2 regions of the Pseudarthrobacter sp. MOO14 genome follow, and region 2 is predicted to be linked to the other one. Evidence: riboswitches for the same ligand, from Rfam matches in the RefSeq annotation. Region 2 holds a riboswitch; the other holds the start of a gene.
What was found. Region 2 has a riboswitch for S-adenosylmethionine ahead of AC4EEV_RS14105 (cobalamin-independent methionine synthase II family protein). Riboswitches for the same ligand answer to the same signal wherever they lie in the genome.
Positions count from the first base shown of each region.

Region 1: another riboswitch for S-adenosylmethionine. It lies ahead of AC4EEV_RS03615 (aminotransferase class V-fold PLP-dependent enzyme); the one in region 2 lies ahead of AC4EEV_RS14105 (cobalamin-independent methionine synthase II family protein).

Region 1 covers NZ_CM177849.1:779,772-784,180, reverse strand. The annotation lists gene AC4EEV_RS03625 (metal-dependent transcriptional regulator) at 1-76, opposite strand, end outside; gene AC4EEV_RS03620 (class I SAM-dependent methyltransferase) at 149-907, opposite strand; gene AC4EEV_RS03615 (aminotransferase class V-fold PLP-dependent enzyme) at 1,000-2,418, opposite strand; SAM riboswitch class IV at 2,456-2,569, opposite strand; gene hisN (histidinol-phosphatase) at 2,711-3,535, opposite strand; gene rsgA (ribosome small subunit-dependent GTPase A) at 3,580-4,409, opposite strand, start outside.
Region 2 covers NZ_CM177849.1:3,002,616-3,007,024, forward strand. The annotation lists gene AC4EEV_RS14100 (uracil-DNA glycosylase family protein) at 1-580, opposite strand, end outside; gene AC4EEV_RS14105 (cobalamin-independent methionine synthase II family protein) at 792-2,000, opposite strand; SAM riboswitch class I at 2,013-2,116, opposite strand; gene AC4EEV_RS14110 (M14 family zinc carboxypeptidase) at 2,338-3,393, shown strand; gene AC4EEV_RS14115 (adenylosuccinate synthase) at 3,623-4,409, shown strand, end outside.

The DNA of each region.
Region 1 (4,409 bases), 2.2 Mb from region 2:
TGTCCTGCCATTCAGTGAATGAATAGATGACCTTGACGTAGTCCTCGATGGAGGAGGATGGCGCGCTGGTCTTCACAGGCTCAAGCCTACCGGGTTCCCTGCCGTGGCCGGGTCCGCGGGGCCTGCGGCGTCGGGCAAACCCATCCCGTTACGCCTTCACGGCGCGCCACGCCAAGGTGAGGTAGGGAAGATCGAGTTCCTGGTCGGGCGGGTAGGCCAGATGGTCGTGGAGGTACCAGTCCAGGTTCGCCAGGACCTTGGCCCTGGTTGCCTCGCCGGCGCGCAGGTAATAGCTCCGGGACTTGGTGAGTTCCATCAGGTCCGTGGTGGTCACCTTGTCCTGCCAGTGCGTGACATGCCCTTCGAGCCCGGTGAATTCGGGCCCCACCACCGGCTTGTGGCCCGGGCGGTACACATCGCCGGCGTGCATGATCCTGGAGAGCCTGTGCACCCACGGCACCGAGGTATCCAGTTGGTTCCAGATGAGTCCGAGCGTTCCGTGCGGGCGCAGGACGCGGGCAAGTTCGGTGCTCGCAGGCAGCGCGTCGCACCAGTGCCAGGCCTGCGCCACGGTGACGACGTCGAAGGAGGCTTCGGCCAGCCCCGTCGCCTCCGCGGTCCCCGCCACGGCCGTGGCAGCAGGGCAGTGTGCCGCGAGTTGGGCGAGCATGTCCGTGGAAGGGTCGACGGCGGTTACCTCCAGGCCAAGCTCCAGCAGCAGGGCCGTAAACTTCCCGGTACCGGCCCCGACATCGAGTGCGTCACGGGCCTGCGCCGGGACCAGCCACCGGGCTGATTCCACGGGGTAGCCCGGCCTGACGCGCTGGTAGTGCCGTCCGCCGTCGCGGAAACTGCCGCCAAGTTCCCGCCGGCGCCCGTGATCAAGCTTGGGGCCACCCCGAACCACGCGTGGACTCCTTCAATTCCGACTGTTGATGCCCCTCGAATTTACCGCACCCCCTTTGGACATGTGCTGGGGGAGCAGGAGCGGGAGGTGCCCTAGTCGTCGATACAGGGGGCCGCACCGGCCGTGCCCGGGGTGTTGGGTGCCCAGTGCGGGTAGGTGCGGGAGTCGTTGGCGGGCACCCAACGGCCTGCGTCAACCACGTAGTCCCAGCCCAGCCCGTTGCTGCGCAGTGCGCGGATGCCGGCAAGAAGGCGTTCGGCATCCTCCAGCCGGGATCCGACGCCGAAGCTCGCCCGGAGTGATCCGTTGGGCAGGCCCAGGCGTTTCAGCAGTGGGTGGGCGCAGAAGCGTCCGTCCCGCAGGCCCACGCCGTGCTCCGCCGAGAGGTAGGCGGCCACCAGCCCGGCGTCGTAGCCTGCAACCGAGAAATTGACCACGCCGATGGTGTCCGTTTCCGGATTGGTGTCCTTGAAGATCTGGTGGACGGTGACGCCATCGATGCCCTGGAGGCCCTCCACCAGGAAGGAGCGGATGGCGGACTCGTGGGCGTGCCAGCGTTCCTGGTCCAGTTCCGCGATCACCTGGGTGGCGCGGGCCAGCGTGGCGGCTCCCAGGACGTTGGGCGATCCCCCCTCATGGCGGGCCGGGCCGGTGGCCCAGCTGACGCCGTCGAGCCTTGCTTCCTTGACGGCACCGCCCCCGGCCAGGTGCGGGACACCGGCGTCCAGCCAGTCAGCACGTCCCACCAGGACGCCTGCGCCGAACGGCGCGTAGAGCTTGTGCCCGGAGAACGCAAGGTAGTCGACGTCGTCCGTGCTGATGTCCACCCGGCGATGCGGCGCAAGCTGGGCGGCGTCCACCACGATCCGTGCGCCGTACTGGTGCGCCAGCGCGGCCAAGGCCCGGATGGGGAGGATCTCGCCGGTGACGTTGGAAGCGCCGGTGACGGCCAGCAGGCTGACCCCGCCCTGCTCAAGTTCGGTGCGGACTGCCTCCAAAGTGCCGCTGATGGTATCCGCGGCGACAATGCTGCGGTGCGGGACGCCCTGCCAGGGCAGGAGGTTGGCGTGGTGTTCGATGTCCAGGTAAAGGACATCTCCGGCGGGGCGGCCGTCCGCCAGCGGCAGGCAGCCGGCCAGCAGGTTCAGGGAGTCGGTGGTGTTGCGGGTGAAGATGACCGAATCGCCGGGGCGCCCTCCCACGAAGTCGCGGACAATGTTGCGTGCGTTTTCGTACACTGAGGTGCTGATCTGGGATGCGTAGCCGGCGCCCCGGTGGACACTCGCGTAGTACGGGAGGATCTCGTTCAGGTACGCGGACACCACTGACAGCGCCGGTGCGGAGGCGCCGTAGTCGAGGTTTGCGTAGCGGACGTGGCCGCCGGAGATCAGCGGCGCCTGGATCTCGGCGCCGGTGACCGCGGCGAGGGGCCGGCCGGCGACGGCCTGTCGCGGATCCGCCGCGGCGGCGTTGGCGGTGGCGGAAAGGGGGGAGACGGTGGCAGTTGTCACAGAGACCTCACTTGGATACAGGACTCCGGCACAGTGGAATCCGCGCTTGCCGTATCCGCTCCGGACCGGCCTGGTCGTCACCCGGGGCACCCCACCGCGAATGGAGGGTTGCCGGCCAGCAAACCGGGGTTTTGCGCTGGCACTCGTGACCTGGATAAAAGCGTAGAACATGGAATGGGCAGGACTAAAGCCGCGGCAATTGTTAAGGCTTTTGTTACGCCCTGCCGAAGAAACGGCCGCGGACGCCCCCTCAAGGAGGCGTCCGGCGTCGTATTGTTCGATTATTGTGCCGCTAGGGCGACTGCTGGAGCAGGTCGTCGAGGTCCGGGTTCAGCCGGTGCAGCACCTCTGAATGCAGGATCGAGTTCGTGGCCAGGGCATTGCCGCCGAACGGGCCATCCTCGCCTTCGAGGGACGTGAAGCGGCCGCCGGCCTCCACCACGATCGGTACCAGGGCAGCCATGTCGTACAGGTTCAGTTCGGGTTCGCAGGCGATATCCACCGAGCCTTCCGCCACCATGCAGTAGGACCAGAAGTCTCCGTACGCCCGGGTCCGCCACACGTCTTCCGTCAGGCCGAGGAAGTCGTCAAGGTTTCCGCGTTCCTTCCAGCCGCCCAGGCTGGAATAGGAGAGGGAGGCGTCGGCCAGGTTTGAGACGTTGGAAACCCGAAGCCGGGTGGCGGCGGCCAGGGACCTGCCCATGTACGCGCCCATGCCTTTGGCAGCCCACCAGCGCTTGCCCAGTGCCGGAGCGCTGACGACGCCCACCACCGGCTCGCCCTCGTCCACCAGGGCGATCAGCGTGGCCCAGACCGGGACGCCGCGGACGAAGTTCTTGGTCCCGTCGATGGGATCGATGATCCAGCGCCGCGAGCCGTGGCCGGTGCTGCCGAATTCCTCACCCAGAACGGCATCGCGGGGCCGGGAGCGGGAGAGTTGGCCTCGGATGGCCTCCTCGGCCGCCTTGTCGGCGTCGGTGACCGGCGTCAGGTCCGGCTTGGTCTCGACGTGGAGGTCCAGGGCCTTGAACCGGCTCATCGTCTGGTCGTCCACGGAGTCGGCCAGGACGTGGGCCAGGCGCAGGTCATCGTTGTAACTCGAAGCGGGTTGGATCATGGTTCCAAACTACCGTCTGCGGGCGTTTCTGCCGGGAGAACGCGTCAGTTGACGCTGCCAAGCTCCTTCGTTTCCTGTGCTTCCATCCTTGGATCGGCGCCGAGCAGCCGCCGCAGGGACGCCAGGCGGGCGGCGCCGGTAGGGCCGGCGTGTCCGCCGTCCACCCACTCGTCCAGCCCGCAGTTGACCGCCGTTGCCGTGTGCTTGCAGCCCCGCTCGCAGTTTTCGATGCCCGGGGAGAGATCCGGGAACGAGCGCAGGATCCTGTCCGGGTCCACGTGCGCCAGGCCAAAGGACCGGATCCCCGGGGTGTCGATGATCCAGCTGCCGGGCGGCGCGTCCGCGAGCCGAAGTGCCAGCGCCGACGACGACGTGTGCCGGCCGCGCCCGGTGACGGCGTTGACGCCGCCGGTGGCGCGCTCGGCGCCCGTGAGTGCGTTCACCATAGTGGATTTGCCCACCCCGGAATGCCCCAGCATCACGGTGACGGTGCCGTCGAGGTGTGCGCGGAGGGCGGCCACCGCAGCGCTGTCCAGCCGGGCGGAGAGGCCGTCGTCGGACCGCGCGTCGATCCCGGAGGCCTGTGCGTCGGCGGTCTTGCTGATGATGACGGGGAAGTCCAGGTGCGTGTAATTGGAGAGGAGCTCGGCGGGATCCTTGACGTCGGCCTTGGTCACCAGCAGGATCGGCGCGATCCCGGCGTCGTAGGCCGCCACCAGGGCGCGGTCAATGAAGCCTGTGCGGGGCTCGGGGTTGGCGGCCGCCACGACGATGACCAGCTGGTCCGCGTTGGCCACCACGGCGCGCTCCACGGGGTCGGTATCGTCGGCACTGCGGCGAAGCAGGGTGCGGCGGTCCTGAATTTTCACCAGCC
Region 2 (4,409 bases):
GCATGTCCGCGAGGAACTCCTCCTGGCGGGCCGGAGAACCTGCGAAGGCGCGGCCACTCAGGGAGCGGACCTTGTAGGTCTTGAGGCCGCGGCGCCACAGCAGCGGGACTTCGGTCTTCAGCAGCAGGTTGGCCAGGCGGTTTGCCTCCGTGCCGTGCGCCACGATCACGGAGGCGCGGGGGACCAGGGCGAGGAACTTCAGCAGCGGCTTCAAACCTGCCTGCACCTGGTCCGGGGTGAATTTTCCGTTGGCCTCCCCCGGGACGTGCCACGGGTGGACGTTCCAGGGCATCACGAATTCCGGGCGCAGGCCCAGCTTCCACTGGATGCCCAGCATGCGGGTCGCGGCGTCCTGGTCACCGGCAGTGATGAAACCGGACTGGTCCATCTCGCCAATATTGGAGTACAGGCTGATGATGCGGCATTCCTCAACATCGTGCATGGGGTCCACGTAGGGCACCACGGTTCCGGGCTTCGCTTCCTGCAGGGAATCGCACAGCTCGTTGACAGCGGCAACGCTGGGCTCGTAACGGCGGCTCATGAGCTGTTCGTGGAATGTTTCGGGGGCCAGTGCGGTCATGAAGGGCTGGTTCTCCTGCGGGGATTGATGTTGCGTCCACCGCCGAAAATGGGCGCACGGTGGCGCAGCTCATCAACGGTGGTTAGTTGGGGTGGGCCGATTCCGGGTCGGCCTTTGCCAGTTTACCAAGCCCGGGGAAACGAAACGCCGGTCCAGCGCACCTGATTCATGGCGCAGTGGACCGGCGGTCATTCCCGGAAGGGGCGGATGACTACCAGAGGCGCTTGGTGGCGCGGCGGGCGCCCTCGCCAAGAGCCTCCAGCTTGGCGAAGGCGATCTGCGGATGCACCCGGCCGCCCAGGCCGCAGTCGGTGGACGCGATGACGTTCTCGCGTCCCACCAGCTTGGCGAAGCGGACAATCCGGTCCGCCACCAGGTCCGGGTGCTCCACCACATTGGTGGCGTGGGAGACGACGCCGGGGATGATGACTTTGCCCTCAGGAAGGGTGGTGTCCTCCCAGACACGCCATTCGTGCTCGTGGCGGACATTGGCCGCCTCGAAGGAGTACGCGCCGGCGTTGACCTGCAGCACTGAGCCGATGATGTCGGCGAATGGGATGTCCGTAGTGTGCGGACCATGCCAGGAGCCCCAGCAAACGTGCAGCCGGACCTGTTCCTGCGGAAGGTCCCGCAAGGCCCAGTTGGTGGCCTCGACGCGCAGCTGAATGAACTTCAGGTAGTCCTCCAGGGACGGCTCCGGGTTGATCTGGTCCCAGCTCTCGGCCAGGGACGGATCGTCGAGCTGGACCGTCAGGCCGGCGTCGATGATGGCTTTGTATTCCTCGCGCATCGCATCGGCGCAGGCGTAGACGAGCTCCTCATCGTTCTTGTAGTACTCATTGGCGACGCGGGCGCAGGAACCGGGGGAGAGGGACGCCACGAATCCTTCGCTGAGGCCTGCCGCGGCGAGCCCGGTCTTCAGGTTCTTGATGTCCGAGGCCACCAGGTCATGGCCGGTATATGTCAGGGGCCCGGCGATCTTGGGTTGGGACACGCTCTTCCGGTGCGCCAAGATCCCGGAGGAGGGATCGCTGTACGCCTCATTGAACGCCTGCCGGTCCCGCCGGTCGGGGAAGGACGTCAGGACAACGTTTCCGGGGGACGACCGCCGGACTTCGGCTTCAGCCCACCGGTCCACGGTGGTCGGCTCCAGGCCGCCGAGCCGGGCGAAGGAGTAGTTCCACCAGGCCCCGTAGTCCACGGAGTTGGACATCGTATGCCCGTACTCGCCGTCGTTGGGGATATCGATGCCCAGGTCCTTCTGGCGCTGGACCACGCCCACAACGGAGTCTTCCAGGAGCTCCAGGAACGCCGGGGTGATCCCGTCGGATTCCTTTGCGGTGTTGGCTGCGATGAGTTCATCGGTGCGAGGCAGGGACCCGGCGTGGGTGGCGCGAATATGGTCGGTGTTGAGGGGCAAGCTGGAATCTTCCTTCCATCGGTCCTGGCAGTAGCACCTCGGCCGGCAGCTTTCCTGCCGGACCGTGGTTGCTGCGGCGTCATTGAGCCAGGTCTCTCAGCCGCTCCGGATGGTCCACTCTTACCTAAATCCATGAACCGCCTGTGGGCAAATGCGGTTCAGAATACGGCGGATCGGTGTTGGGCGGTGGCGCTCCCCGGCAATAGCCCAACCCGTTCCCAGGTTTTGTCCAGTCTATTGACAGCTTTCGTCAAGCTTGGTTGGCTGTCTGTCACGGGCCGTAATGGGGAACATGGCGGCTGAACGCACCCGATGCACTCGAAAGAGGTAACGCACTGTGACGAAATCTTTGAGGACCCTTGCCGTATCCGGCGCGCTGGCGCTGGCCATCTTCGCCGGGTCCGCCCCGATGGCCCACGCAGTTGGCGAAGGCCCCAACTACGGCGGCAACGGCCAGATCACCACCAGCAAGCTGGCTACGTACAGTCAGATGGTCTCCTTCCTGAAGGACCAGGACGCCAAGCAACCGGCCATGGAGCTGGAAGTGATCGGCCAGACGGTCAAGGGCCGCGATATCCACCTGGTCAAATACATCTCTGACCCGGCCAAGCCCACCATCCTCTACCTGACCCAGCAGCATGGCAACGAACAGCTCACCACCGAGGGCGCCATGGAGTTCATCAAGCACCTGGGCACGGGCAAGTCGTCCGGCATCCTGGACGGCGTCAATATCCTGATCGTGCCCATGCTCAATGCCGATGGCGCCATGGGGGACGTGAATTTTTCCTTGGACGACTACCTCGCCAAAGGCGACCGCCACCTGACGCGTTACAACGCGGAGGGCGTGGACCTGAACCGGGACCACGTGGCCAAGGTCCAGCCGGAGACCCAGGCCCTGCACAGCAACGTGATGCGCAAGTACCGCGTCGATTACATGATCGACCTGCACCACCAGGGCACCCGCGCTGAACGCGACGGCAAGCTGGTGTCCGGGTCAATCCTGTACCCCACCACCCCGAACGCCGATCCCGCCGTCGTCGAGAAATCCAAGCGGCTTGGTGCCGTGGTTTTCAACAACGTGGACTCCACCGGCTGGGGCCACCTGGGCAAATACCAGGGCGGCAGTGCGGAGACCATCAGCCGCAACGGCATATCCGTGGAATACGGCATTGCCACCCTGCTTTTCGAGATGCGCGGCATGTCGGACCACTACTTGGACGGCTACGCGCTGGGGCAGCGGAGCAACGGCTACCTGATCAAGCAGACGGTCACCACCCTGACCTCCACCGCCGCGGCGATCGCGGACGGTTCCATTGCCGACGCCGACACCTCCTTCTGGGACACTCTCGCCGTACAGACGTCCCGGCCGGCCGGGGAAGCCGAGGACGAGTAAGGGACCAGGCCCGCCGCAGTCCCTTGCGGGGCCGCGGCGGGCCCATCGAGTGGACAAAGTGCCTGATCCGCTAAACTTGGGTGGTAAGAGCCCCGGAACTCTTGCATCGCTGAGCCGCCCCGCGGTCCGGCGACGGCCGGTCTGTTCGGGGCATTCTCATGAACGGCGCTGCGCAGGTCCGCTCCCCGCGGCCGGACCCGGGCAGCCCGAACGAATGGGGGAGGATCCCATGCCAGCAATTGTGATCGTAGGAGCCCAGTGGGGCGACGAAGGAAAAGGCAAGGCCACCGACCTTCTGGGCGGCCGTGTTGACTACGTCGTCAAGCCCAACGGCGGGAACAACGCCGGGCACACCGTCGTCGTAGGCGGTGAAAAGTACGAACTCAAACTGCTGCCCGCAGGCATTCTCAGCCCCAACGCGGTGCCCATCATCGGCAATGGCTGCGTGGTGAACCTCGAAGCCCTTTTCCAGGAGATCGACGGACTCCAGGCCCGCGGCGCCGATACCTCGCGGCTCCGCGTGTCCGCCAACGCCCACCTGGTGGCCCCCTACCACCAGGTGCTGGACAAGGTGACCGAACGTTTCCTCGGCAGCCGCGCCATCGGAACCACCGGCCGCGGCATTGGCCCCGCCTACATGGACAAGGTGGCCAGGCTGGGCATCCGTGTCCAGGACGTCTTCGACGAATCCATCCTCCGCCAGAAGGTGGAAGGCTCGCTGCGCCAGAAGAACGAGCTCCTGGTCAAGGTCTACAACCGCCGCAGCGTTGTGGTGGACGAGATCGTTGATTACTTCCTGTCCTTTGCCGACCGCCTCCGCCCGCTGGTCATCGACAGCACCCTGGTCCTTAACACCGCCCTGGACGAGGGCAAGGTGGTCCTGATGGAGGGCGGCCAGGCCACGTTCCTCGACGTCGACCACGGCACCTACCCATTCGTGACCTCCTCAAACCCCACCGCCGGCGGCGCGTCCGTGGGCTCGGGCATCGGCCCTACCCGGATCTCCCGCTCGATCG